Regions from separate parts of the Colwellia sp. BRX8-9 genome, predicted to be linked through region 2. Evidence: predicted binding sites of a transcription regulator. Region 2 holds the regulator's gene; each other region holds the start of a gene.

Region 1 (7,456 bases), on a different contig from region 2:
TTATACCGGATTAGACGCCAAAACATTTAATGAAGATGATTTTGATTTCGCACAAAAACACATGAGAATTTTGTCAGGATTATACGGTTTACTCAAACCTCTTGATTTAATGCAAGCCTACCGCTTAGAAATGGGTTCAAGGTTAGCGAATGATCGTGGCAGCAACTTGTATCAGTTTTGGGGAGACATTATTACTGACCATGTCAATGAAGCATTGGCCCAGCAGGGTGATAAAGTGTTAATTAACCTAGCCTCTAATGAATATTTTAAATCAGTAAATAAAAAAAAGCTTCAAGGTGAAATAATTACTCCAGCATTTAAAGATTGGAAAAATGGTCAATTTAAAATGATCAGTTTCTTTGCCAAAAAAGCACGAGGTTTAATGGCACGTTATATCATTGAACATCGCTTAACAGAGGTTGAACAACTTAAATCCTTTGATGTTGCTGGCTATCAATATAGTGAAGAAATGAGTCAAGGTAATGATTTTGTTTATACCCGTAAAGAAACGCAATAGTAGCGCTAATGCATAAGCCTGCTTTAGTTATACTTAACCCACTAAGCTTTAAGTGGTAAATACATAGCAAGAGAACACAAAAAAGGAAAAGGAATGCTTACATTACTCGCTAAACTGTTCAATGCACTGAACTCAGAAAGCTCTACTCGGCAAATATCATTGGCCATAGCGTTAGGTTTTATCGTTGGACTATCGCCACTGCTTACCTTGCATAATATTGCTTTTATATTCGTGGTTTTATTTTTAAGAGTCAATATCGGCGGTTTTATAGTCGCTTGGGGATTCTTTAAAGGGTTAAGTTATTTGTTGTCATCATTGATCGTTACTGTTGGTGAGTCATTACTAACAGCAAAGTCATTACACCCTTTATTTGATGCTTTATATCAGTCTTCGTTATTTAAACTAGGCCATCTTCACCATACTTATACGTTGGGTGCTTTGGTGCTTGGCTGTTTATTAGCGGTGCCGTTATATTATCTAAGTAATTTTTTAATTGAAAAGTATCGACTACATATTAAAGCCTTCTTTGAGAAGTTCCGTATTGTTAAGGCATTAAAAGCATCAAAGTTCTACCGTATTTATAGCCACGTTTCTGGCCAAGGAGAGTTGTAATGAGTCGTTTTATTCGTTGGAAAGGGCTAGTTGGTTTTTTTGTGGTCATGGGATTAATGATCGCTTTTATTTATTTATTTGCAGACGCTTTAGTTAAGAAAGGTATAGAAAAATCAGGCGAATGGTATCTAGGTGCAGAGGTTAATGTTAGTGAAGTTGAAATTAACTATTTACCCTTAACACTGAGTATTGAAGGTTTCCAAGCAACCGATCCTGAAAAACCTAGCCATAATTTGGTGAGTTTTTCACAAGCCTCAGCCGGTGTCGATGTTTGGCAATATTTATTTGGTAAGTTATATATTAGCGAGTTAAACGTTGCTGAGTTAAGAATCGATCAGCCTAGGCAGTCTGTAGGTGAAGTCTATAGGCTTGGTGATGATACTGAAAATGGCAGTGACGGTGTAGGTGATTCAATGTTACCTAAACTTGATGTTAGCCTACCTAAAGCTGAAGATTTACTCAATAATAGTGATTTGCTAACGGTCAAACGTGGCAAAGCTTTAGAGCAAAGTTATCAAATCGAAAAGAAAAAGCTGCAAGCTGCTTATGAAACACTTCCGACTAAAGACGCGTTAGCAGACTATAAAAAGCAAGTAGAGCAACTAGCTAATATTAAGATAGAAAGTTTAGCCGATCTTGAAAAGCTTAATAAAGATTTTACTGCGCTAAAAACGAAGTTCGAAGCTGATCAAGTGGTCATGAACAAAGCAAAGCAGCAAGTTAGCGCTTCAAAAACATTATTAAGCGAACAGACTAAAGCTTTAAAAGATGCGCCAAGCGCGGATTGGAAAAACATTGAGAGCAAGTACCAACTTGACAGTGTCGATGGTGCTGATTTTGCTCACTTGTTGTTTGGTGAGCAAGCAAGAGAATACTTTGGTTATGCTGATACTGTTTATCGAAATATAGCACCGCTAATTAAATCTTCAAAAGTCGACAAAGAAGCACCAGTAGCAAGTGATCAAGGTCGTTATGTGCAGTTTAATGATGAAACACCTTTGCCCGACGTACTTATCGAACAAGCAAATTTTTCTTTAATATTGCCACAAGGTGAATTTGCAATTAGCGGCAAAGAATTGACACATCAGCACTGGGTACGAGGTAATAACAGTGTTATTAACGTTAAAAGTGACAATGTACAGGGCTCGGGGAAATTAACCTTAGGGTTAGCTTTCTCACTAGATAAGCAAGATGTTTTAACAGGTAAGGGGCAGTGGCAACTTGCCGATGTCACCTTAAAAGATGTTTCACTACAAAAATCAAGTGCTTTTACTTTAGATCTTAACAGTGGTTTATTATCAGGTAAGGGGTCTTTTTCATTCATTGATGACCAAATTGACAGTGAAAATAAACTTAACCTAGCTAATACTCAATATAGTGGTGCTGGCACTTCGAAGTTAAGTACACTCTTTATTGACACAGTTCAGTCTCTTAAGTCGTTGGCGTTAACCATAGCTGCAAAAGGTAAAATAACGGCTCCGACGTTATCTATCTCATCACCACTTGATAACCAATTAAAAGATTCAATGGTGCAGCAAGTATCAACTAAATTAACAAGCTTCAAATCTGACATTAAAGCAGGGTTAAACACTAAGCTTACTCAAGCTTTAGGGGGAAGTAATAAGGAAGCCGAGTCTCTAATGGATGTTGAAGCACTGATTGGAGATAGCGATAAAGCATTAGATGAGCTGATTAACTCAGATATCGTCGCAGCGAAAAAGAAAGAGTTTGAAGATAAACAAAAAGATAAGCTCAAAGATAAAGCAAAAGAAAAACTAGGGAAACTATTTGGTTAGGCTTGCTTAGCTTACTCATCATTAATGACAAGTTTACGCTCAGCTATCGTAGCTGCCAAGGGGGGAGCTGAGCGGCCAAGCTAAACTCGTTTAATAAAGTCGTTTTAGTTTTTTCTGTAAAAAAAGCCTCAGCTTATTGTTAAGTTGAGGCTTTTTGTTGTTAATTAGCGTGTTGTTTTTACTAAGCTTTAATGCCTAAACTGCTAAGGCCACCACTTTTCTTGCCCTTACTATTGTAGGTCATTGATGAGCGGTTATGATTCTCAAGCAAGGAGTTTTTCATGCGTTCAGCGGCAAGTGAAGATTGCTGTATGATTTGACCGTTAACCTGATTTTTGTCTTTACAACGCAGTAAAATAGCTTCAATTTCAGCAATCTCTTGCTGATGAATACCTGATTTAACTTCGTTTTTCAAAATAATATTTTGAGCGTTTTGTTCATCAAGTTGCTGTATGGCTTTTAGCAAAGCCTCTTTTTGCTCGGTAACGGCAGTTAATGCTTGTGGGCTTTGTTTTTGTAAGACTTCTTTTTCAACGCTGAGCAGCTCTTCAAGCTGCTGTAGGTTATGTAACTGTTGAGCAATTAATTGCTCTGCTGCTAACGCTGTCATCAGGTGTAACTCCTGTGATTAGGTTAACAGTAAACTGTTAGCCTAGTTTAAATTCGAAATTTGCTATACTGGCAGCAAGCTTTTCAGGATCAACTTTATACTCACCATTTGCAATGGCTTTTTTGAGTTGATCGATTTTTTTCTGATCAACGGCTGGTGCGTCATTCGCTTTCTTTTGTAACTCATTTAACTGTTGAGCTTGTGGTGTTAAAGAGACTGAATCTTTACCTACAGATCTTCCTTGTTCACTACTTGCTGCATTTTGTGTGGCTTGCTGTTTGACTTGTACTTGTTGATCAAGCTTTTGCTTTACCTGACTGTTGTTTGACAAGTTATTGATATTTATAGCCATAATACTATCCTATAGATAACGGGTTGATATTCACTATCTTGTTATCGGCAAGCAGCCTAATAACTTAACCATTATTATAAATTAATTATCACTTCGTTGATAGCCGATACTCGCCCTGTTACCGTTCTACCACTGCCTTCATTTTCAACCGCTATTTGCTCGCCAAGCCCCCCGTCTTCAAGGGCTATGCCGGAGGTTTTTATTGTCAAGGTATTCGATTGCGCAATAAGCGTGACATGGCTGCCTTTGCAAACAAAACAAATATTTTTTTTAGTTAGAATCACACCCGCCCTCAACTTTCTTTTAGCTCGGGTACCAATAACGATTCTGGTATCATCTAAGCTCTCACCACGAATTCTATATTTATCGCGATATTCAATGGTGACATTTGAACTATCAACTCTACTGCCCTTACTAATGATACTTTTTGCAACAACTACCGGTATGACCACTTGAATTTTTGCAGGAATATAAAGATACCAAGACGATGGGTCGTCGCAATTTATTTTAACATTTACGTTTCTACCATTATGATTTTCAGGTATATTTGCGATTAAAGGTGTTAAACAAGGTTGAATAATAATTCTGGGATCTAAAGTAGAGACTGAAACGTTTATCTTTCCTTGCTTTGGCAATGGCGTGTTATTTTTTATAAATTGGGTAACAAAATCTTGAAGTTGCTGTCTGTCCATCGTTTGGGCAAAGGCTAGATTTGAAAAAAGCGCTGAGATTAGCGAAAGAATGATAAATATCTTGAATATGCTCATAAATTTGTCAACTATTTGCTAGGGAAATTAAAATACTCGTCTATGCTTAATTTATGTATAGTTTAACAATAATTAAAAACAGACGAATACGCACTAAACGTCAAAAAATTGAACGTTCAATATGTATCTGTAAGCACAATCAAGAAGTGTGCCTTTTTGTGAATTAAGTAAAATGAGGTTTGTATGGCAGGAATTTTAGACTCAGTAAATCAACGCACTCAGTTGGTTGGACAGAATAGGCTTGAATTATTACTTTTTCGTTTAATCGGACCACAACGTTTTGGTATTAATGTTTTTAAAGTACGTGAAGTTATGCCTTGTCCGCGCTTAACCTTACTGCCAGGACAAGACCCTTTTATTAAAGGTGTTGCCCATATTCGTGGCCAAACCATTTCAGTGATCGATTTGAGCAAATCGACAGGTGGCCCAGAAATAGTGCCAGATGAAAATTCTTTTGTCATTATTGCAGAATATAATCGCAGTGTGCAGGGCTTTTTAGTTGGCGGTGTTGAGAGAATCGTCACGTTAAGCTGGAAAGACATCATGCCCCCTCCAGAAGGTGCTGGCAAATCAAGCTATTTAACGGCGGTTACAGAAATAGACAAAAAAATGGTCTCTATTTTAGATGTAGAGAAAATTTTAAATGAAATTAGTCCTATTTCAACAGAACTCAGTGAAGGTGTTGTTGATGCGAGTGTCGGAGTTAGTCTTGGCGAACGGGTAATTATGATCGCGGATGATTCAACCGTAGCTCGAAATCAGGTGAGAAGAGCTCTAGAGCCATTAGGCTTAACAATGTTGTTAGCTAAAAATGGCCAAGACGCTTTAGATCAATTACTTGCTATAGAAGCCGAGTGTCATACATCAATTACCGAAAAAGTGGCTTTACTTATCTCTGATATAGAAATGCCTGAAATGGACGGTTACACCTTAACCGCTGAGATTAAAAATAATGATCGATTGAAAGCCATGCCGGTTATTTTACATACTTCGCTAAGTGGTGTTTTTAATAATGCCATGGTTGCTAAAGTTGGTGCAGAAGATTTTATTCCAAAGTTTCATCCTGATGAGTTAGCCACAGCAGTAAAAAAATGGTTAAAGAAAGATGAACTAGCAAATAATGCTAATTAACCCATTATTTTTAGCGTATTCTATCGTTAATAAATGATAATAATAATTTAAGGCGGAATATCGAAGTGTCAATCCGACAGCTTGATGATAGCAGTTATCATCAGTTTAGAGTCTTCCTAGAGAAACAATGTGGCATCGTCTTAGGTGAAAATAAACAATACCTAGTGAAAAGCCGTTTAGCCCCTTTAATGGCTAAATTTGATGTTACCACATTAGGTGATTTAGTCACTCGTACTCTCAGTCCAATTGAAAGGCAGTTACGCGCCGCAGTTATCGACGCCATGACGACCAACGAAACCTTGTGGTTTCGCGATGAGTACCCCTTTGAACTATTGAAAAAACGCTTACTTCCTGAGTTTAAAAATCAAAGAACGCCTTTGAAAATTTGGTCAGCGGCAAGTTCTTCAGGTCAAGAACCTTATTCTATTGCGATGGCAGTTCAAGAATTTAAGCAAAGTAATCCTGCTGCGTTTTCGGGGGGTGTTCAAATTATTGGCACTGATATCTCCAATACTATGCTTGAGCATTGTAAGTATGGCCATTATGACAATTTAGCGTTGTCACGAGGTTTATCAGCCGAACGCAAAAGAATGTTTTTTGAAAATGGCGATAAAGGTATGTCAAAAGTCAAAGACTCGGTTAAGAAAATGGTTAGCTTTAGGCAACTAAATCTCCTAAATAGTTATAGTCTAATGGGTAAGTTTGATATTGTATTTTGTCGTAACGTATTGATTTACTTCGCACCAGAAATTAAAAAGCAAATAATATCTCAAATTGAAGGTGTGCTAAATCCTAACGGCTATCTCTTTCTTGGCGCCTCGGAATCCTTAACGGGTTTAAACCAAAACTTTGATATGGTTCGCTGTAATCCTGGTATCATTTATCAGAAAAAGACTTAATATCCCCCCACTAAACTCCCCGTTGGCATAGAAATTGTATAGTTATCTTCATTGATTTGGAGGTAACACTATGGCTATCACTTTTGAAAAAGCACTTGGCATTCACCCACAAACACTTGCTGTTCGTTCTAAACGTGCAGAAGTTATTGCTAGTAATATTGCTAATGCAGATACACCCGGCTATAAAGCCAAGGGCATGGACTTTAAGTCTGCCTTAGCGCAAGCCTCTCAAAAGCAACAATCAGGTATGTCACGAACCCACGAAAAGCATTTTGATGTTCGCATTGCAACCAATAATGGTGTGCAATTTAGAACACCCGATCAACCAGATACTGGCGATGGTAATACCGTAGATGCACAAGTGGAACGAAACTTGTATCTAGAAAACTCAATGCAGTATCAAGCCAGCATTCAATTTCTTACTGGCAGGATTAAAGGCTTGAAAAAAGCCATCACCGGAGCAGGGCAATAATTATGAGCCTATTTAACGTATTTACTATATCTGGCACGGGTATGAGCGCTCAATCTGTTCGCTTAAATACCACCGCAAGTAACATTGCTAATGCTGATAGTGTTAGCAGTAGTGTTGATGCAACCTATCGAGCACGGCATCCGGTTTTTGCCGCAGAGATGCAAAAAGCTGCCGCAGGACAAGATGACTCAGGCGTAGGTGTCAAAGTTTTAGGCATTGTGGAAAGCGATCAGCCTTTAAATATTCAGCACTCTCCGGGACACCCAATGGCAGATAAAGATGGTTTCATTTATAAACCCA
Region 2 (7,456 bases):
GCCCATCGTATGGAACATTACCCTGAGTTAAGTATTACCAACTTTGAGTTTCCTCAATACACACTTCATCCAAAAAATGATGCGCCCGCATGGAAAATATCTGCCAATGAAGGCATATTATACAATAACAACCGGGTAAAATTAGCAAAGCATGTCCGCCTGTTAGCAACAGATCCCGATAGCTTATTACAAGAAGTTCAAGGAAAATACTTTGAACTTGATCTAAAAACTAACATCATAAGTTCAGAACAAGAAATTAAAATTATCGGTAAAGGATTTACCATCGATGGTAAAGGTTTAATTGTCGACTTAAACACCAACCAAATGACACTAACTAAACATGTGAAATCAATTTATGAAATTGTTAAAAAATAGCCTACTGTGCTTATTGTTATCAACTCCGCTATTTTCGTCAGCTTTCGCTGAAAAATTTGATATAAAACAAAAGATTGAAATTAACGCTTCAAGACAAGCCGTTGATCTTAAAAATAAAATATTCAGCTATATTGATAACGTGGTGATCACTCAAGGTTCATTAGTTATACGTGCTGATTTAGTACAAGTGCTGACTCAATCTGGCAGTGAAGAAAAAACCTATATCGCTAAAGGGAAGCCAGCAACCTTTAAACAAACCTTAGCCGATGGCACTCCTCTTAGCTTACAAGCAGACGAAATAAGATATGAGCCCGCAAATAATTTAGTGATAATTTCAGGAAATGCGTTATTACAGCAAGAAGGTAGTGAGGTTAGTGGCAGTAGAATTACTTACAATATTGCCACTCAGTATGTTAATGCTGAAAGTAAATCTAACGAACGCACTAAAACGATTTTTCAGCCGAAAGAAAAAATTAAAGCGACAACCACAGACGCGAAAACTCAGGAAAAAATTAATTTATGAGCACTAGCACCCTAATGGCAAAAGGCCTTGCCAAAGCCTATAAAGGCAGAAAAGTGGTTAAAAATGTCAGTATGCAAGTTTCAGCAGGACAAATAGTCGGTTTACTGGGCCCAAATGGTGCCGGAAAAACAACTTCTTTTTATATGATTGTGGGGTTAGTTGAAAGTGATAGTGGCGATATTATCTTAAATGACGAAAACCTGACGTTAGCGCCTATGCATGAGCGTGCGAGAAAAGGCATCGGATATTTACCACAAGAAGCCTCTATTTTTCGAAAACTCAGTGTTTACGACAATATTATGGCTATTTTACAAACACGAAAAGAATTATCAGATGCTGAACGCGAAGAAAAATTAGAACATCTTGTTGAAGAATTCAACATAGGTCATATCAAAGATAATTTAGGCATGAGCTTATCTGGTGGTGAACGCCGCCGAGTAGAAATTGCTCGCGCATTAGCTGCTGAACCAAAATTTATTTTATTAGATGAACCTTTTGCTGGTGTTGACCCAATTTCAGTAGGTGATATTAAAAAAATTATTCTACACTTAAAAGAACGTGGCATTGGTGTGTTGATCACTGATCACAATGTACGTGAAACTCTCGATGTATGTGAACATGCGTATATTGTTAGTCATGGTGAACTTATTGCAGAAGGTACTGCAGATCAAATTCTTGCAAATCAACACGTAAGAGATGTATACCTTGGTGAACAATTCACGCTATAGTAGTCAGTAAATGAATAGTATCTTCGTATGAAAAAAACGAAAATATCCCATTAAAAATAATAGGAAGTTAATGACCTAAATGCGCCCTACTCTACAACTCCGCATAGGACAACAATTAACCATGACGCCACAATTGCAGCAAGCAATCAAATTGCTGCAACTGTCTACGTTAGAGCTTCAACAAGAAATTCAGGAAGCCTTAGAAAGTAATCCATTATTAGAAATGGATGAGTCTTCAAATAATCCCGAAGATAAAAGTACTGACAACCTTGAAGAAGCTCACACTGCCGGTAATGGTGACGTTAAAGAAGCCCCTGCTTCTGATGGTAGCGAAGACGCTACGCCTACCATTGATGAAATCACCACCACTGAAGCCATGGACAAGAACGATATCCCTGAAGAATTAAACATGGATACCACTTGGGATGATAACTACACGGCCGGTGCAGCAAGTTCAAGCTCAGGCCCAGCTTCAGAAGATTATACTTACCAAGGCGAGACTCAAGACTCCATTCAAGATCATTTGCGCTGGCAAATGGAATTAAGCCCTTTTACCGAAACAGACCGCGCTATAGCGACAGCAATTATTGATGCTGTTGATGACGCCGGTTACTTAACGGTATCTAGTGAAGACATTTTAGAAAGTGTTGCCATTGAAGGAGTAGAGCTTGATGAAATTGAGGTGGTACTAAAACGTATTAACCTCTTTGATCCTGTCGGTGTCGCTGCTCGTTCTATTTCAGAATGTTTAATCATTCAACTTAATCAATTTGACCCCGCTACACCTTGGTTAGCAGAAAGTAAGTTAGTTTTGCGTGACCATATTAATCTGCTGGGTAGCCGAGACTATCGTACATTAATGCGTAAAACTCGACTGAAAGAAGAGCAACTGCGCGAAGTGGTGCGTCTTATTCAATCACTTGATCCTAGACCCGGCGATAGTGTGATGAAGAGTGACGATCAGTATGTTATTCCTGATGTGTCTGTTGAAAAGAAAAATGGCCGTTGGGTGGTCGAATTAAACCCTGATACTGCGCCAAAACTTTCGGTGAATCAGCAATATGCTTCGATGTCACGTTCGATGAAGTCGACAGCGGACACACAATTTATTCGCTCAAATTTACAAGAAGCTAAATGGTTTATTAAAAGCTTAGAAAGCCGTAATGATACCTTATTAAAAGTGTCAAACTGTATTGTGCAACGTCAAATTGGCTTTTTTGAACATGGTAATGAAGCCATGCGTCCAATGGTTTTAAATGATATTGCCGAAGCTGTCGATATGCATGAATCAACCATTTCACGAGTGACGACACAAAAGTACATGCATACGCCACGTGGAATTTTCGAACTGAAGTTTTTCTTCTCAAGCCATGTTGGCACCGAAAGCGGTGGCGAATGCTCATCAACAGCTATTCGTGCATTAATCAAAAAATTTGTTGCTGCCGAAATCCCAGCAAAACCACTTAGTGATAGTAAAATGGCTGATTTATTAGCCGATCAAGGGATAAATGTAGCTCGACGCACCATAGCAAAATATCGAGAGTCACTTTCTATTCCACCTTCTAACCAACGAAAAAGTTTACTTTAACGAAAAGATGAGGAATTAAGCTTATGCAAATTAATCTTTCTGGCCACCATGTTGACATTACCGAAGCTTTACGAGAAAACGTCACGACTAAGATGGCAAAATTAAGCCGACATTTTGATCATATCAATAATGTTCATGTTGTTCTCACCGTTGAAAAATCAAATCAAATTGCTGAAGCGACTGTTCACGTTAGTGGCTCTGATTTACATGCAAAAGCTGAAAATGCTGACATGTATGCCTCTATTGATAGTCTTGTTGTTAAGCTTGACCGGCAAATATTGAAGTACAAAGGTAAAACGAATCAGCATTAATGCTGTTTATCGCCTGTTCACTCACCAAAGAATCTAAGTAGTATAATGAAGTTGCAAGATATCCTTACCCTTGATTGCACCCTGTGTGCGATTAAGGGTACAAGCAAAAAAAAACTCCTTGAAATAATTAGCACAACTGCGGCAAAAAAATTCGACAATATTGATACTCATCAATTATTCGAAAGCTTAATGGCGCGTGAAAAGGTTGGCTCTACCGGCATAGGAAATGGCATTGCGATTCCTCATGGTCGATTAACCAACACGTCACAAGTTATTGCTGTATTGCTGACCAGTGAACAAGCCGTTGAATTTGATGCGATAGACAACCGTGCTGTCGATATTATTATTGCGTTATTTGTCCCCGAAGAAAACTGCCAACAACATTTAGATACCTTACAAAGTATTGCGCAAATATTTAGTACTAAACAGTTCGCAAAGCAAGTAAGAAAATGCCAAAATTCGCAAGAGCTTTTTACTTTAATAAAGCATGCTAAACGTTAATAAAATCTAATAATAATCCAGGAAAACTCAAATGAAACTCTTGATAGTCAGTGGTCGCTCAGGGTCAGGTAAAAGTGTCGCCTTACGTGTACTCGAAGATTTAGGCTACTACTGTGTCGATAATATTCCGGTGAATTTATTGCCTGCATTAGCGCATACCGTTATTAATGATTACGACAAAGTAGCGGTTAGTTTAGATGTACGTAACTTACCCAATGATCCTAATGACGTTTCAGAAATATTAGATTATCTACCAAAAACAGTAAAACTCGATATTCTGTATTTAGATGCTGATGACTCTGATCTTATTCGACGTTTTAGTGAAACGCGTCGTTTACATCCTTTGATTAAACAAAATATCCCACTCGACCAAGCCATCTCTTTAGAGAAAAAGCTGCTTGAGCCTATTTCCACGCGTGCGGGTTTGTATATTAATACCAGCCAGTTATCACCTCATCAATTATCTGATTTAGTGCGTGAGCGAATTTTGGGCAAAACCTCGGCATCTATGGTGGTGGTGTTTGAATCTTTTGGCTTTAAACACGGTGTACCACAAGACGCAGATTATGTTTTTGATGCACGTTTTCTGCCTAACCCTTTTTGGGAAACAGACTTAAAAGGTTTTACCGGTTTAGATCAACCCGTGCGAGACTTTCTTGCTAGCCAACCGATTGTCACTAAATTTATCTGGCAAATTAACAGTTTTATGATGACATGGTTACCCCACTTAGAAAGAAACAATCGCAGCTATATTACTATCGCCATTGGTTGTACGGGTGGAAAACACCGATCGGTTTATATTGCAGAAATATTAGCAAACAATCTTAGAAAAGAACGCGAAGATGTTCAGTCTCATCATCGCGACATTAAAATACAAAGCACTTAATAACGGTCACTGTATGCCAAAATATAATAAATCATTAACCATTAGCAATAAACTGGGATTACATGCACGTGCTGCCACTAAACTTGCCCAGTTAAGCCAAAAGCTTAATGCTAACGTTACTATTTGCTTAGAGGGCAAAGAAGCTGATGCCAGTAGTATTATGGGGTTAATGTTACTGGCCGGTGGCTTTGGAAAAACCGTAGAGGTGATTACCCAAGGAGAAGATGCTCAACAAGCACTTGACGATGTATGCCAGTTATTTTCTGATAAATTTGATGAAGACGAATGATAAAAAGACTGAATAAAAAATAAAGTTACGTTATCATTCATTACAACACCTTAGCCAGCGCATCTTGACTAAGATATAAACAATATAATTTTCGTATTACTGCGGCACAGGAAAACTTTATGCCGGAAATATCAGAGCAACAACAAAATCATCAACGCCTGCAACAAGTCAATAAAGCACTTGGTAGCGGTATGTTTGTGCACGTTCGAAAATTACTACAGAACATGCCAGCTTATGATATTGCTTTAATATTAGAGTCATCTCACCCGAAAAGTCGTGCCGTTTTATGGCAACTTATCGACGCTGATAATCACGGTGAAGTACTTGAAGAACTCAATGAGGAAGTTCGAAAAGGTATTTTAAAAACTATCCGCCCTGAAAAATTAGCCGCCGTTGCTGAAGGCATGGATGTTGATGATTTAGCTGAAGTTTTACGTACTCTACCCGATAGTGTTTATCAAGAAGTATTAAGTGCTATGGACTCGCAAGACCGAGGTCGAGTCGAAGCCGCGTTATCATTTGAAGAAGATACCGCTGGCGGTATCATGAATACCGATACCATAACAATTCGTCCCGATGTAACGGTTGATGTGGTATTGCGCTATTTGCGCTTACGGGGTGATTTACCTGAAGCGACCGATTCTTTTTATGTGGTCGATGGTAAGAATCACTTTATTGGCGCCGTTTCTCTAGCGGCGATCATTACCGCTAAACCTGAAATTATCGTCTCAACACTCATTGATAAAGATATTGAAGCAATTCAAGTGCATTTGTCTGATAGTGACGTAGCGCAACTCTTTGAAAAATTTGATTGGTTCTCTGCACCAGTTATTGATGATGAAGGCCGTTTGCTTGGTCGTATCACGATAGACGATGTTATTGATATTATTCGTGAGGATGCCGAACATTCAATGATGAGTATGGCGGGCTTAGATGGAGAGGCAGATACCTTTGCTCCGGTTTTAAAAAGCACGCAACAACGCTCTATTTGGCTTGGCGTTAATCTCATTACCGCACTACTTGCCGTTGCTGTATCGAGTATGTTCGAAGGTGTTTTAAGCCAACTGGCTATTTTAGCTATTTTAAATTCTTTAGTGCCTAGTATGGGTGGTGTTGCCGGTAACCAAACCTTAACACTGGTTGTTCGCGCCATTGCGCTAGGCCATGTTGGCGACTCAAATGCGAGAATACTTATTCAGAAAGAACTTGCTGTTGGTTTTCTTAATGGCGTTATCTGGGCGGTATTAATTGCTGGTGTTGTGGCTATTTGGCAACAAAATTTAATGCTTGGTGGCGTTATAGCCTTTGCAATGTTAATGAATTTAACCGCTGCTGGTATCGCTGGTGTCGCTATCCCGCTGTTTTTGAAAAGGATGAATATTGACCCTGCTCTCGCTGGTAGTGTGATATTAACAACGATTACCGATGTGGTCGGAATATTCGCTTTCTTAGGTACTGCAACTTTATTCCTAACCTAAACTAGATATTGGCTTATTGAGATCTTGATACCTTTTCAAGATCTCAATACTAGCCTGTTGGTTTTAATAATCAAATGTACCTTATTAAAATAACACGATTTGATTAATTGCCGCCAACCTGCATCTCTTCAATTAACAATGAACCCGTTAAAATACTGCCTCGTAAGTCAACATCACTACCGACAGCAACTAAGCCTTTAAAGATATCAGATAAATTACCCGCAATGGTAACTTCTGATACCGGGTAAGCAATTTCACCGTTTTCAACCCAGAAACCGGCAGCGCCACGTGAATAATCACCATTGACTACATTAACGCCTTGTCCCATTAATTCAGTGACAAGAAAGCCAGTACCGAGTTTTTTCAACATGGCATTAAAGTCACCGCCATTGGCAGAACCTTTGGCATTAATTTGCCAATTATGAATACCACCGGCATGGCCAGTAGATTTAAGTCCTAGCTTACGTGCTGAATAACTGGTTAATAGATAGGTCTCTAAACAACCATCGACAATAATTTCACGGTCAACCGTTTTGATGCCTTCACTGTCGAAAGCACTACTCGCTAACCCTTTTAAAATATGAGGGCGTTCACTGATATTTAAAAAGTCAGGAAAAACTTGTTTGCCAATAGCGTCCATTAAAAAAGATGATTTACGGTATAAATTACCACCGCTGATCGCCGCTATAAAATGTCCAAAAATGGAATTAGCAATGTCGGCACGAAACATCACCGGCACTTTTCCTGTCGGTAATTTTTGAGCATTTAATCTCGAAA
Region 3 (7,456 bases), on a different contig from region 2:
CAATATGAATCGAGCTCGAATATTTTATAATAAGGACTAAGTATCGGTTAAAGCCATAGGCTAATAACCCAAGTATTAACCCTAATATAATCAAAACAGGGTAATGATGAAAACTGAGGGATATTTTACTAAAATATCCAAATTCATGGGCAGGCCCCAAAAGGCTTCGGGTGATCATTGACCCCGTAATAGAAGCGATCATTACAGGAATAAAAATATGCACTTTGTATTCGCGTAAAATAACTTCCATAACAAATATAACAGCGGCAATGGGGGTATTAAAACAAGCGGAAATACCTGCGGCAATGCCACATGCACAAAGTGTGCGTATGGTATTAAAAGGTAGATTTAACTTGTTACCTAAATAACTGCTACAAGCGGCTCCTAAATGTATAGCAGGTCCTTCTTTTCCAACTGAGAAGCCTGAGGCTAATGCAATCACACTTCCGAAAAATTGATTTAACGTATTGCGAAATGGAATAATGCCATTAGCTACTTTTAGGCGATGTAATACAAAAGGAATGCCGGTGCGCAAATACTGGTAGCCGGTTAGCCAAGCAAAAAATAAAATGACTAATCCGCCTACGATAGGCAAATGGAAACGACTTAAAGCATCTAAGCTGGTATAATTATCTTTTTGGACTAAATAAAAGCTTTGAACTGTCTCAATGCTGTAGGAGAATAGCACAACTAAAAGTGCTGATGCAGTGCCACCTAAAGCGGCTAACAAACAAAGTTGCCAGGAAGTTCTCGGTAAGGCTAAACGTTTTCTAAGTAAAGAGAGCGATATCATAATAATGAAAGGGTGCACCTTTTATTGTTTGAGCCTAAAAATATTTATTAACTCGTTGGATATCATAATACTTTTCAAATGAATTGGTTAGCAAAAATAAATCTAAATACGGTTGTTGTGCGTTTAGGCGCATTTCGTTCCGCCCTTTTACTTCTTCTCGTGATTGTTATCTGTCTTTACAGTGGCTATCGTGTTGGGAATTTTTATCATGGTTATCAAGTTAAAACGTTAGCACAACAGCAAACGCGATTGAGTAAACTCTATGAAAAAAATGTTCAGCAAAATAGTCAGATTAATACCCTTGAAGTAGAGCTAGAAGTTGAACGTATGGCTAATCAGCACTCCCAAGAGCTTTTAAAAAGCATGGAGTCTGAGCATTATGAAGTAAAAAAAGAATTAGCTTTTTATGAAAAAGTGATGGCACCAGAAAAAACCGCTGATGGATTGGCGATTGATCGAATGATGATCCACCCAACAGCCAGTCCACATCATTTTCGTTTTCAAATTGTTTTAATGCAACAGCAAGTACGTAAACGTTTTGCTAAAGGCTATGTCGATTTTACTTTATTGGGAAGTTTAGATAATAAGCCAAGCGAATTAAAGTTAAGTAATATATCGGTATCTACAAAGAAAGATTTATCCTTTAGTTTTCAATATTTTCAAATTGTTGAAGGTGAGTTCACTCTTCCTGAAAACTTTTTACCCGAAAAATTAGCGTTAGCTGCTATTTTGCCAAAAAATAGATGGCAAAAATATCAGCGAATAGATCAGAGCTATATCTGGAATGATTTATTAAAAAACACTCAATAATGACAAGTGTTTTTTAATTATTCACGCTATTCCTCAGTAAGCTTTTCCATAAGTGCTATAGCAGCAGCTCTGTTAGGAAGTGTACTTTCATTTTCTAACGCAGCCTTTAGATATTTCTTTGCTTCACCCTTGCGATCTAATTGATATAAAGTAACAGCTAAGTGATACTTTATTTCAGCATTGTTGAAATCTTTAACAATAACTTGTCTAAATATAGGTAGTGCCAAATCTGCTTGTTTATTTAGGGTATAAGACCAAGCAAGTGTATCCATTATTGCGACATTATCAGGTAATATCTTATCTGCTTTTTTTGCATACGTTAATGCCTGAGGGAACTGCTCCAGTTTAATGAATACTTGTGCGGCATTATTCAACAAAATTGGCAGTTCAGAAAACACCTCAATTAAATCTTGGTATTTTTTAGCAGCACTCTGCAGTTGATTTGTTGCGACTAGTGTATCCGCGATTGCTATTTGAGAGGTAATGTCTCTTGGGTTTTCTTTAACCCAAAGGGTCAATAAATCAAGCGCCTTTGAAAATTGTTCTTGTTGTTTGTATACACGATATAAACCATAAACCGCGGGTCGGTTTTGACTTTTTTTCAAGGAAGCTAGAAATATTTTTTCTGCTTCGGCTAGTTTTCCTAATTGTAAGTATAAGTTACCCTCAAGGTTGTTTAAAAAGATAATATTAGTACTTTTTTTGGCTATACGCTTTAAAATATCGAGCGCTAACGTTTCGTTTTTTTGTTGCAGATAAATATCAAACAACTTTAAATGGGAGTCAAGATTTTCAGCATTCCATGAAATTGATCGTTTTAAGCTGAGTGTAGCGCCTTCAAAATCTGAGCGTGACAATTGTGCATCAGCAAAAATATTATAAACATTTGATTTATCATTACTATTTTTAACCGCCAATTCGAAAGTACTAAACGCTTTTTGGTATTCTTTATCTGCCATGTATAAATTAGCGAGTGCTAGATAAATACTTCCTGCTTTGTTGTTTTTGTTTAAAAACTCACTGGTTAAGGTTATCGCTTCTTTCAATTGGCCAAGCATGACTTGTATTTCAATAATATTTATTAATGCATTGGGGTTAGTATTATCAACACTGTAGGCTTTTTTGTAGGCTGATAACGCTTCATTATTATTGTTGGTTAGGCGATGTATATTACCTAGCTCAATCAGTAAAAATGAATTGGGTTCTGTTAGTTCAACGATTTTCTTATTTATTTTTGCTATCGCTTTTTCTGGCTGTTGTTCCATAACATCGATTCTTGATAAATGGACAAGTGTCCTAAGGTTGTTAGGGTTTAACTTTAGTGATTGTTCTAGTGATTCTTTTGCTAGTAGGTGCTGTTCTAGTTGACCTAATAAAATACCTTTTTTTAAGTGCAAAACGCTATCATCACTTTGTAAAATTAACGCAAGGTCTAATTGCTCTAGTGCCTGTTCAAACTGATTGTTTTGTTGGAAGGCCTCTGCGAGCAGCACAATAAAACTTATATTAGCATCTATTGATTTTGCTAATTGAAGGTGAGTAATAGCTTGTGGAAACTTTCCTGTTAAAATTTCTAATTTTGCTAACTCAAATAGAGGTTGGGGATTTTCTTTATCACTGTCAATAACATCTTTGAGGTAATCTTCAGCAAGTTGTAGTTCTCCTAATACGGTATAGGTCTGACCAAGAAGCGACCATGTTTCAACGTCGTCAGGGGCTACTAGCTTAGATTTTACTAATAATGTTTTTGCACGAAAGGGATTATTTAATGCGAGTTCAATTTGAGCGGCTAACTTTAACGCTCTTATATCGTCACTAATAATAGCGATATATTTTTGCAAAAAATCTTGAGCCTTTAAATTTTCTTGTTGCTGAAAACTAATCACACCCGCTAAATAAAGATACACGGGATTCTGTTTCATTATATCTTCGGGTAATCCCATTAATACGGTATTGATATGAGCGGTTGTTTTATTAACTTCTTCAGTATTACCTAAGGCACTGTTTGCAATTATCTTTAAATAATTTGCTTTCGGCTCATTGGGGATTTCTGTGATGATTATACCAAGGTCGTTTAAAGCAAGTTGAAAATCACCCAGTTCAATATATAAACTGGCTCGCGTAAGTAACGCAGGAAAATCTTTATTGTTTAGCTCAATAACTTGTGAAATTATTTTTAACGATTCAATCCGATTGCCAGCTTGCTGTTCTATATTAGCAAGCATTGTCAAAGCGATACTGTTTGTTGGCGATGAAGAGAGTGCTTTATCAATATAGGCTCTTGCTTGGAGCATATTTCCATTAAGCAGCTCTACTTGTGCTATGCCTAATTGGGCTTTGATACTACTAGGCATATACTCTAAAGCTTCTTGGAATAAAACTTTTGCTTGCGCTAAGTTATTCATCGCTATAAAAGCACGTCCTTGCAATACGGCAACTTTACTCAGTTGTTGTTTTTGAGTTATAGAAGCCATTGGCGCATTAATTACTTTTTTATATTTTTGCTGTAAAAGATAAGCTTCAAGCATTAACGGCAGTATTTTACTTTCATCGGCATTCTTTTCTTGGGCGTTTTCTAGTTGATTTTCTGCCGAAGCTCCATCACCCATAGCAATATATACTTCGGCGAGTAACACCATAGAAGGTAAATGTTCAGGATCATTTTTTAAGGCATTCTTTAAATGAATAATTGCCGCGTTGAGTTCAGAAAGGTAAAAGCTTGCTAGGGCATCTTCATAAGGTTTATCTGCGTTTTGATCGGGCAAAGCCAGAGCATGCGAACTCAGCAATAAAATTGTGCCGGAGAGTAAGGCTAAAGTCGTTTTTACCAAAGAGGCCATTTAATTATTTCTCTTATGAAAATCAATTGCTAAGGATACTAGGAGTCATTATGAATATCTAGCAGATCTTTAATTGTTTAAGTTGCACATTTAATAGTTGTCGATATTTTTTACACTTTTAGGTAAAATAACCGATATATCAAATAATATAATCCTATGCACTTAAAAATAAAGGGCTTTTTAATCTTGGCTTGAATATTGAATTGTGTGGGGTCAATAAGTAAATAAAATTTATACATAGTCTTGTGTTTTTATTACACATGTTATTTATGCCAGTATTTAGAAGTAGGTTTAAAATATGAAATGTTTAAAATGGATTGCAGCTGTTACATTCTCAGTGTTAAGTATTAATGCGCTTGCCACCAACGTGAGCGGTGAAGAAATTATCGATAATTACATCGGTGCAGGCCACAGCAGCGATGTTAATGGTTACACATCTCGTTACGATATCGATAAAATGCTTGTTTCTCGTGATGGTACAACGCTAAGTGTTGATATCTTTACGTCATTTTATAATGATGTAGGCTACAATGACATTAAACTTGGTGATTTGTTTATGGCTGCTGATGAAGACCTTAATGGTACAGCAACATCTCCTTGGAACCCAAATGGGAACCAACCAAACAATGGTGACAGGTATACTGATTCTGCTACAGATTCAAACACTGGCACTGACTGGAACTATGTTTACGATCTTAGTGGCGCACGTAAATCTACGTCAGGAACTGGCCAATTAAAGTCAGGCTTTAGCAGTAATCAGGTAGTTAGTTCATCTGATCTTCATGGTACTAGTTCTCGTGATAACCAAGCGGTAATGCTTGCTGATAGGAACAGCGATATAGTTCATGATTCATCTTCATGGTCAGTTGATAATCAAGCAAGTTACCAGAAAACATTCACTTACTGGAGTCATCATTATAACTATCAGAAAAGTTATAATGTTGACTATGGTAAAGTTAGTTTTTCTTTTGATGTGAGCGGCACAGCACTTGCCACCGCTAATCAAATAGCCTTTCGTTGGGCAATGACCTGTGCTAATGATATTATTGAAGGTGTAGCTTCTTTTGCTCCTCCTAGTGATACTATTGCAGTGCCAGAACCACAAACATTTGTATTAATGTTACTTGCTATGTTTGGTCTTATTTACCGTAGAAAAATAACTCACTAATTGACCATTAGCTACTAACCCGTTAGTGGTTTAATTAATGCGCTATATTTAATTATATAGCGCATTTTTTGTATATATTTCAGATGAAATTCTTCTTCTTGCTGATAAATTTTACTATCTCAGACAATACTTGACTAAATTAGTCAAGTTTAAGATAATACACGCGAGACACTCCCGTAACATCTTTGTAAGTAGAGCAATATGTCAACTCCCGAATTACCAATAAAATTTTCCGATGCCGCCGCAAATAAAGTATTATCTTTGATCACAGAAGAAGAAAATCCGGAATTGAAATTACGTGTTTATGTAACAGGTGGTGGTTGCTCAGGGTTTTCATATGGATTTACTTTTGATGAAAAAGTAAATGACGGTGACATGACTATTGTGAAAAAAGGCGTCACTATGGTTATTGATCCTATGAGTTTACAATATTTAGTTGACGGCGAAGTTGACTATATTGAAGGTTTAGAAGGTAGTAGATTTTTAGTACATAACCCAAACGCTTCATCAACCTGTGGTTGTGGATCTTCTTTCTCAATCTAATTCTCTTTAGTTACATTGCGATTAACAAAAAGCCAGCGAAATATCACTGGCTTTTTTGTGCTTTTTTGTGCTTTTTTTTCAGCTACGGCCATTCTTTTATTTAAAAAGTTTTTTAAATTAGGCATGCTATTACACCTGATACTGCCGCCAAGCAAGGTTGACATCGCTTTTAGCGCACTATTAAATTTACTGCTATTACAATCTACCTCTTTAATTTTTGCTTTCGCTGGGGCTAACTGATCATACGTTGTGATGGATTGGCCAACGGTACTCTTCTCGGTTAGGTATTTAGTTAAGCTGTCGTTTGCAGCGTTTTCACGGGCTTGGTTATCTAAACGTTGCTTAAGCTTCTCCAGTGACGTTTGACTCATTTTTTTACTTGATTTTTTACTCTCCAACACGTTTTTATCAATTGGCTGTTTAGATAACTTTGCAGGCTGTATCTTCCTATTATTGGTTTTTTCTAACCATTCATTACTTCTTTTTTTTTCATCTGTTGGCATGGTTTCTTTAATGGCTAGCGGTTCCTTGCTGGAAGTAAGAATCGCTTTTTTCCTTAACCGTAAAGGAAAATATAGGCGAGCTTGAATAATAGGGTTAACCGAATTGTTATTTTTTACTGCGCTAAGTGGAACTGTTGATAACCCTTGTGTAAAAATGATCAGTACCGCTATATGCAAGATAATCGAGAAGGTCAGTCCTTTGCTTAATTTATTCAAATGTAATCCTCCTTGTTTACTTTATATTTAGCGCTGTAGTATTGAGCTATAAATCTTTTAAAAGTTCAGTATTCGCTTAATTAGGGCTCAATGGTTTTAATAAAGATAGTTTGCCACTTTTTTAAGGCGAACCTATTTGCATGTCGGCGCAAGATTCTTGATACTGAATTAATTCTACAATCAATAATATCTATAAAAGGGAATATAATGCTTAAAGTGCCTTTTCAATCTGTAATAAAAACGCTTGTTTTCAGTAGTACTTTGTTAGCTTTATCAAGTTCAGCGGCAACACTGACTGAATCAGAAACTAAGAAACTGACACAATTAAAAAATACCGCTCTGCAATCTAATTTGTCCTATCAAGTCTTAGAATCTTTAACCACGGAAGTGGGGCATCGATTAATGGGTTCAGAAGGTGATAGAAAAGCTGTCATTTGGGCGCAAGCTAAAATGAACGCTTTAGGCTTTGATAAAGTGTGGACAGAAGAAGTCACGGGTACTTTTTGGCAACGTGGTGAAGCACAAGCGAAAATAATCTCGCCTTATCCTCATAAGGTCGTCGCCATTGCTCTTGGTGGCAGTA
Region 4 (7,456 bases), on a different contig from region 2:
AGACACACGTTGTAGAGTTTGCCCCACAATTGATGGGCGTACAATTAGACAAAGACGGCGGCGCTTTATTGCGTTCAATGATCGAAGGTATTGGTGTTCAGGTACATACGCAAAAAGCCACCAATGAAATTGTCGACGGTGAAGAATGTGTTCACCGAATGAATTTTGCCGATGGAACACATTTAGAAACTGACGTTATCTTATTCTCAGCCGGTATTCGCCCCTATGATAATTTGGCACGTGAATTTGATTTAGCGGTTGGCGAGCGAGGCGGCATTGTGGTTGATAACAACTGTAAAACCTCTAACGAAAATATTTACGCTATTGGTGAGTGTGCTTTGTGGAATAACTTTATTTTTGGTTTAGTGGCGCCAGGCTACACTATGGCTAAAGTGGCTGCCGATAACATTATTGGCGGTGAACAGCAGTTCACTGGTGCAGATATGAGCACTAAACTAAAATTAATGGGTATGGATGTGGGATCGATCGGCGATGCTCATGGCCGTACTCAAGGTTGTAAAAGCTACGTCTATTCAAATCAACCTGACCAAATTTATAAAAAAATAGTAGTCAGTGCCAATGGTAAAGAATTAATAGGTGCGGTTTTAGTGGGTGATACCAGTGAATACGATACCTTATTGCAATACGCATTAAATGGTATTGAGTTACCAGAAAATCCCGACGGTTTAATTTTACCCAGCTCAGGCGAAAAACCCACCTTAGGCGTGGATGCTTTACCTAATACCGCGACTATCTGCTCATGTTTGAATGTCACCAAAGGCGATATTATTGCTGCTATTGATTGTGGCGCCGTTGATGTCGGTGAAGTAAAGTCTTCAACGAAAGCAGGAACAGGCTGTGGCGGTTGTGCCGCCTTATTGAAAAAAGTAACAGATCACGAATTAGAAAAACGTGGGGTAGAAATTAGCACTGACCTTTGCGAACATTTTGCTTACAGCCGGGTTGAGTTATTTCACATTGTGCAAGCAGAACAAATTAAAACCTTTGACCTTTTAGTAGAAAAACACGGTTCAGGTTTAGGCTGTGAAATTTGTAAGCCAGCAGCTGCGTCTATTCTCGCTTCGGTTTGGAACGATTACATATTAAAACCAGACCATGTATCACTACAAGACACCAATGATGTCTTTCTAGGTAATATGCAAAAAGATGGTACTTATTCTGTCGTTCCCCGTATGCCAGGCGGTGAAGTAACCCCAGATAAGTTAATTGTTATTGGTGAAGTCGCTAAAGAATATAACCTATATACCAAAGTAACAGGCGGCCAACGTATCGACTTATTCGGCGCACGTGTTGACCAATTACCGGCGATATGGAAACGCTTAATTGATGCAGGTATGGAAACTGGTCATGCCTATGGCAAATCGTTACGTACGGTTAAATCTTGTGTTGGCAGCACTTGGTGTCGTTACGGCCAACAAGACAGCATGGCAATGGCCATTTTCTTAGAAGATCGCTACAAGGGCTTGCGTTCTCCTCATAAAATTAAGTTTGCGGTTTCGGGCTGTACACGCGAGTGTGCTGAAGCACAAAGTAAAGACATTGGTATTATTGCTACTGAAAACGGCTGGAACTTGTACGTCAGTGGCAATGGCGGCATGAAGCCTCGCCATGGCGACTTATTCGCGACTGATTTAGATGATGAAACCTTAGTGAAATATATAGATCGTTACTTAATGTTTTATGTGCGTACCGCAGATCGTTTAACCCGTACTTCTGTCTGGTTAGAAAACCTAGAAGGCGGCTTAGCCTACATGGAGAAAATAGTTAAGGACGATCACTTAGGGATTAATGATGAATTAGAAAAGCAAATGCAAAATGTCGTTGATACCTATCAATGTGAGTGGAAAACAACCATCGAAAGTGAAGAGCAATTAAAGCGTTTTCGTCAGTTTGTTAACTCTGACACTGTCGATGGCAACATCGAATTCGTTACTGAGCGTGATCAAATTAGACCCGCTCAAGGTGATGAGAAAAAATATGGCGTTCAAATTCAAGCCGTTGATTTAACACCTGCATAAATACGTTTACGAATAAGGAAAATAAAATGACAACAGAAAATAGCTGGCAAACCATTTGCTCAACCAGTGATTTAATTAAAAACTCAGGTGTTTGTGCATTATTAGCAAACAAAGAACAAGTGGCTTTATTCCAAGTAGGCAAGGACACCGTTTATGCTATTTCTAACTTTGATCCCTTTGGTAAAGCAAACGTTTTATACCGCGGTTTAATTGGTGAAACTAAAGGTAATATTTACGTTGCTTCACCCTTATTAAAACAACGCTTTGTTTTAAATTCAGGAGCCTGTTTAGATGATGATACTTTAGCGATTAAGACCTATGAAACACGTGTTACTGATGGAAAATTAGAAATATTTGGTTAAGGATTTCATCCTTTATTTTCATAAAAATCCTAGCGAAGTTAACGGTGCTGGGATTTTTATTTTTTACCATTCATCATTAAATTTAAGCCTAATATGACTCACTTAGCATCTGCTAAAAAAAAGTCTGCATACGCGAAGATTAATTATCCCAATTCTACATGCTAAGGTGTTTAAACAGTTCAATCCCGGAAGAGGTTATTTTGGTGCATCTTTGCATCACAAACTAATAAAAACGAGTATAAAAATCAAAGGACAATCCTAACCAATTGATATAAATGTAATTAAAATTCTGGTGTGAATTGTGCTTTAAATATACTTAATTCTTAATTTTAATTTGAATAAATTGAAAAATAAAACCTTGTCTTTGCCTAATAAAAATACGATATATCAGGATGTTCCATCAGGATTAAAAGTATTGCTTGCTGAAATAAACCATGCAAAAGCAAAGGTATTAATGAGCGTACTGATAAATGAGCAATATGATATCTATCATGTTGCTCATTCTGGCGTACCTTTATTAAGAGATGTTAAACAGCTAAACCCAGACGTTATCATTATTGATATAGAATCTCCAAACAGAGATATGCTTGAAAACCTCAATAAAATTTCTCAATTCGCCCCAAAACCTATCGTAGTTTTTTCAGAACAACAATGTGCCAATACTACCATTAATCAGATGGTCAAATCAGGGGTTAGTGCTTATGTGGTAGGGGAAGTTAACCAAACAAGAGTGAAGTCAATTATTGATGTGGCTATTGCGAGATTTGAGCTTTTTCAAGGACTAAAACAAGAACTTGCTGACACTAAACAAAAATTGTCTAGCCAGAAAAGTATCGATAAAGCTAAACGTTGGTTAATGGAAACAAAACAACTGTCTGAAATAGATGCGTATCACTTCATTCGAAAAATAGCGATGGATAACAGCCAGAAAATGGATGATGTTGCCAAAAACATCCTTTCTGTTGCTAGCATTTTTTAGATATTTAAAGACGTGTTAAAGAATTGTAGAGAATATCAATTATGTTTAATATTGAAAAAAAAAATATAACCCTTGGCTTTATGCCATTAACAGATAGTGCCCCCTTAGTCATTGCTCATGAAATGGGATTTTTCGAAAAATGGGGGCTTAACGTAAACCTAACAAAACAAAATTCTTGGGCCACATTAAGAGATAAATTGCATAGCGGAGTTATTGACGCCGCCCAAATGTTAGCCCCTATGCCCATTGCCTGTAACTTAGGTTTACACGGACAAAAGTCAACCGTGATTGCCCCAATGATATTGAGTCGTAACGGTAATGGCATCACGTTATCGACTAAACTCTACCAAAAAATATTATTACAACACAATACCAATGAGATCAGTATGCCATTTTCGGCCAATATATTGAGACATGAAATAGAGCAACGAAAAAAAGAAGGTAATAAATTAACCTTCGCTGTCGTTTTTCCTTATAGCTGTCATCATTATCAACTTGTTGAATGGCTAAAGAATAGTGATATCGATCCATCAGACATTAATTTATTAATTGTACCTCCTTCAAACATGGTGCCATCTATGCATTCAGGGGATCTTGATGGCTTTTGTGTCGGTAGTCCTTGGAATGCTAAAGCGGTTAGAGAAGGTGTTGGCATCACAGGTGTTACTTCTTCTGACTTATGGGAAGATTCACCTGAGAAGGTGCTTGGATTAATGTCTGATTGGCAAGTTAAGCACCCAGAAACAACATTTGCTTTAGTATCTGCTTTATATGAAGCATGCCAATGGCTTGAAAATATTCCCAATCGCTTTGAAGCAGCGAGGTTCTTGAGTCGTGCAAAGTATTTAGACACACATATCGACGTAATTGCGCCTTCATTAATGGGGGGTTGCCTAACCCTTAACAATACATCACCTCGTAAAGTAGAAAGCTATCAACAATTTTCGACATTAGGTGATCCCACATTCAATAGGCCAGCACATCATTACGGTGAAAACATTGCCAAATTAATGCAAGCGTGTGGACACATAAACAGACAACAAATAACGGATCTAGACATTGCTTCGATCTACAGGGAAGATATTTATCAAGCTGTAATATATAAGAATAAGTAGAGCCTTTATTAAAATGAAGTATCTGCCTACAGGCCTATAGACACCAAAATAGTGCAAACACTTCTCACTTTTGGAGCAAATAGAGCAAAGCATTTAATAAAAAACACATGTAACAAAGTAAATCACTGATTTTAAATACAATTAATAGGTGGCACTAATTGTGCTTTATAGTTAATAGCGTTTTCATGTTAATTCAATCAACAGCGGTTGTTTTAACGATAAAGTGAAAATTGACTCAAAACTTATTTCGTTAAAACTAATCGCACTGCAACGACGTAGTCATTATTAGTTTGGCATTGAAGCCCACAGTACTCGGATTGTATCCGAAGTACTGTGGGCTTTTTTATTTGGAGAAAGGTATTTTGAAAACGACTTTAAAAAATGAATGTAAAAAATTATGCCGTACTGTTATTGCAGGACTATGTATTTCTGGCTCCCTACTGACTTCGTCTTTGCAAGCAGCAGAGCTAGGCTACCCAGAAAAAGAAGAACTTAAATTTGGTTTTATTAAATTAACCGATATGGCCCCTATCGCTATTGCTTATGAGAAAGGATTTTTTGAAGATGAAGGCTTATACGTCACGATTGAATCTCAAGCTAACTGGAAAGTATTACTTGATGGCGTTATAGATGGTCGATTAGACGGTGCTCACATGCTTGCTGGCCAACCCATTGCAGCAACGATTGGTTACGGGACTAAAGCTGAAATCATCACGCCTTTTTCAATGGACTTAAATGGCAATGCGATTACTGTTTCTAATGAAATTTGGAAGCAAATGAAGGTCAATATTCCTAAGCAAGCCGATGGAAGACCTGTTCATCCTATTAAAGCTGATGCCTTAAAGCCTGTTGTAGAAAAGTATCTTGATGAAGGCAAACCTTTCAACATGGGTATGGTGTTTCCAGTGTCGACACATAACTACGAGTTACGCTATTGGTTAGCGGCTGGTGATATTCATCCTGGATTTTACGCTCCTCATAAAGGTGATACATCAGGAAAGATTGACGCACAAGTGCTGTTGTCAGTAACGCCTCCTCCACAAATGCCAGCCACAATGGAAGCCGGCACTATTTATGGTTATTGTGTAGGTGAACCTTGGAACCAACAAGCCGTATTTAAAGGCATTGGTGTGCCGGTCGTTACCGATTATGAAATTTGGAAGAACAACCCGGAAAAAGTATTTGGTATTACTAAAGCCTTTGCTGAAAAATACCCAAATACCACCATTCGTTTAACACGCGCATTGATTCGTGCCGCTAAATGGTTAGACGAAAACAATAATGCTAACCGTCCAGAAGCAGTGAAAATTTTATCTCAATCGAACTATGTTGGTGCTGATTACGACGTTATCGCAAACAGCATGACAGGGACTTTCGAGTACGAAAAAGGCGATGTGCGTTCAGTACCTGACTTCAACGTATTCTTTCGCTACAACGCCACTTATCCTTACTACTCTGATGCTATTTGGTATTTAACACAAATGCGTCGTTGGGGACAAATTAGCGATGACAAACCTGATAGTTGGTACAAAGATATTGCCGCACAAGTTTATCGTCCTGATATTTACATGGCTGCAGCGCAATCATTAGTTGATGACAAGTTATTGTCTAAAAGCGACTTTTCAGACTTAGTCGGTGAAGACGGTTTCCGTGCTCCTCAAAAACACTTTATTGACAACATTGTTTATGACGGTACTCAACCAAACGCCTATATAAACAAGTTTAAAATTGGCCTAAAAGCCGGTGACAAACTTTAGAACCTTGTCGTATTTTAGCCAGTACTTTACTAAGTAGTTATGCGCTGTCCATTAACCGGCAGCGCATAAAGGAGAACAAAAATGACTGCTGTAATTAATAAAAAAATATTAGGTATTGTGCCAATGAGTAATAACAAAATAATCGGGTCCTTTATTTCAGAAAAGGCACAAGCGTTGATATTACCTATGGCCGGTATATTCTGTTTTATGCTGCTATGGTCGTTTACGGCAAGTAGCATTGATACTTCGCTCGGAAAATTCCCTGGCCCCAGTGCAGTGGCTACTCAAGTAGTTAATTTAATTGATGAACATAATGCTGAACGCGACAAAGAAGATGCTTTTTATATTCGCCAGGACGAACGAAATAAAGTGCGCATGGCAAAAGATCCAAGCTATCAAGCTAAAATACGAGTTTATACCGGTAAAGAAACATTTCTAGACCAAATATTCACCAGTTTAGTGACGGTAGTTAGTGGCTTTTTAGTGGCTGCTGTTGTTGCTATTCCCTTAGGTATTGCCATTGGTTTAAGTAAAAATTTAAATACGGCAATAAACCCTATTATACAAATTTTTAAACCCGTATCTCCTTTGGCTTGGCTACCGATAGTAACCATGGTAGTCAGTGCACTTTATGTATCTCCTGATCCTATGTTTGCTAAATCTTTTATCACCTCTTTAATCACAGTAACTTTATGTAGTCTTTGGCCTATGGTCATCAACACTTCTTTTGGTGTGGCTTCAATAAATCAAGACTGGGTGAATGTCAGTAAAGTATTAAGCCTGCCTAAACACGTACATATTCAAAAAATTGTTTTACCTGCTTCCATTCCTGCCATTTTTACTGGCATGAGAATGTCATTAGGTATTGCTTGGATGGTACTTATTGCGGCTGAAATGCTGGCACAAAATCCAGGGTTAGGAAAGTTCGTTTGGGATGAATTCCAAAACGGCAGTTCGCAATCCCTTAGTCGCATTATGACCGCAGTATTAACCATAGGCCTTATTGGCTACATGCTTGATAGAACCATGCTGCAACTGCAAAGAATATTGTCTTGGGACAAATCAAGCGCACAACTTTAGCCAATATAGGATTAAGGAAATCACATGAGCATTATTTTAGACATCAGCAAAGTAGATATGGTATTTCCAACCCCTAAAGGCGATTTTACCGCGTTAAAGGGTGTTGATTTACAAATAAAAAAAG

Evidence for each region. Region 2 encodes sigma-54, which starts transcription at its own class of promoters, with help from an activator protein. Its sites were predicted from a motif close to GTTGGCACGNNNNTNGNNT; they were not measured.
Region 1: flgA (flagellar basal body P-ring formation chaperone FlgA) is a predicted target of sigma-54. The motif match lies at 4,792-4,810, and genes of this name have one in related genera.
Region 3: H4J70_RS10245 (PEP-CTERM sorting domain-containing protein) is a predicted target of sigma-54. The motif match lies at 4,629-4,647, and genes of this name have one in related genera.
Region 4: H4J70_RS04890 (CmpA/NrtA family ABC transporter substrate-binding protein) is a predicted target of sigma-54. The motif match lies at 4,643-4,661, and genes of this name have one in related genera.

Annotation. Positions count from the first base shown of each region.
Region 1 is NZ_JACGVN010000004.1:81,612-89,067, reverse strand. Features, by position in the region: gene yaaA (peroxide stress protein YaaA) at 1-517, shown strand, start outside; gene H4J70_RS04645 (TIGR03546 family protein) at 611-1,129, shown strand; gene H4J70_RS04640 (TIGR03545 family protein) at 1,129-2,925, shown strand; gene flgN (flagellar export chaperone FlgN) at 3,107-3,535, opposite strand; gene flgM (flagellar biosynthesis anti-sigma factor FlgM) at 3,573-3,887, opposite strand; gene flgA (flagellar basal body P-ring formation chaperone FlgA) at 3,962-4,654, opposite strand; gene H4J70_RS04620 (chemotaxis protein) at 4,838-5,785, shown strand; gene H4J70_RS04615 (protein-glutamate O-methyltransferase CheR) at 5,851-6,684, shown strand; gene flgB (flagellar basal body rod protein FlgB) at 6,755-7,156, shown strand; gene flgC (flagellar basal body rod protein FlgC) at 7,159-7,456, shown strand, end outside.
Region 2 is NZ_JACGVN010000002.1:166,829-174,284, reverse strand. Features, by position in the region: gene lptC (LPS export ABC transporter periplasmic protein LptC) at 1-375, shown strand, start outside; gene lptA (lipopolysaccharide transport periplasmic protein LptA) at 356-898, shown strand; gene lptB (LPS export ABC transporter ATP-binding protein) at 895-1,626, shown strand; gene H4J70_RS02475 (RNA polymerase factor sigma-54) at 1,706-3,214, shown strand; gene hpf (ribosome hibernation promoting factor) at 3,238-3,525, shown strand; gene ptsN (PTS IIA-like nitrogen regulatory protein PtsN) at 3,571-4,026, shown strand; gene rapZ (RNase adapter RapZ) at 4,058-4,912, shown strand; gene H4J70_RS02455 (HPr family phosphocarrier protein) at 4,926-5,201, shown strand; gene mgtE (magnesium transporter) at 5,321-6,679, shown strand; gene pmbA (metalloprotease PmbA) at 6,783-7,456, opposite strand, start outside.
Region 3 is NZ_JACGVN010000010.1:60,988-68,443, reverse strand. Features, by position in the region: gene H4J70_RS10260 (chloride channel protein) at 1-793, opposite strand, end outside; gene H4J70_RS10255 (DUF6776 family protein) at 872-1,603, shown strand; gene prsT (XrtA/PEP-CTERM system TPR-repeat protein PrsT) at 1,630-4,443, opposite strand; gene H4J70_RS10245 (PEP-CTERM sorting domain-containing protein) at 4,742-5,611, shown strand; gene erpA (iron-sulfur cluster insertion protein ErpA) at 5,813-6,154, shown strand; gene H4J70_RS10235 (hypothetical protein) at 6,151-6,873, opposite strand; gene H4J70_RS10230 (M20/M25/M40 family metallo-hydrolase) at 7,081-7,456, shown strand, end outside.
Region 4 is NZ_JACGVN010000004.1:142,583-150,038, forward strand. Features, by position in the region: gene nirB (nitrite reductase large subunit NirB) at 1-2,039, shown strand, start outside; gene nirD (nitrite reductase small subunit NirD) at 2,066-2,401, shown strand; gene H4J70_RS04880 (ANTAR domain-containing response regulator) at 2,745-3,380, shown strand; gene H4J70_RS04885 (CmpA/NrtA family ABC transporter substrate-binding protein) at 3,422-4,495, shown strand; gene H4J70_RS04890 (CmpA/NrtA family ABC transporter substrate-binding protein) at 4,906-6,252, shown strand; gene H4J70_RS04895 (ABC transporter permease) at 6,376-7,332, shown strand; gene H4J70_RS04900 (ABC transporter ATP-binding protein) at 7,357-7,456, shown strand, end outside.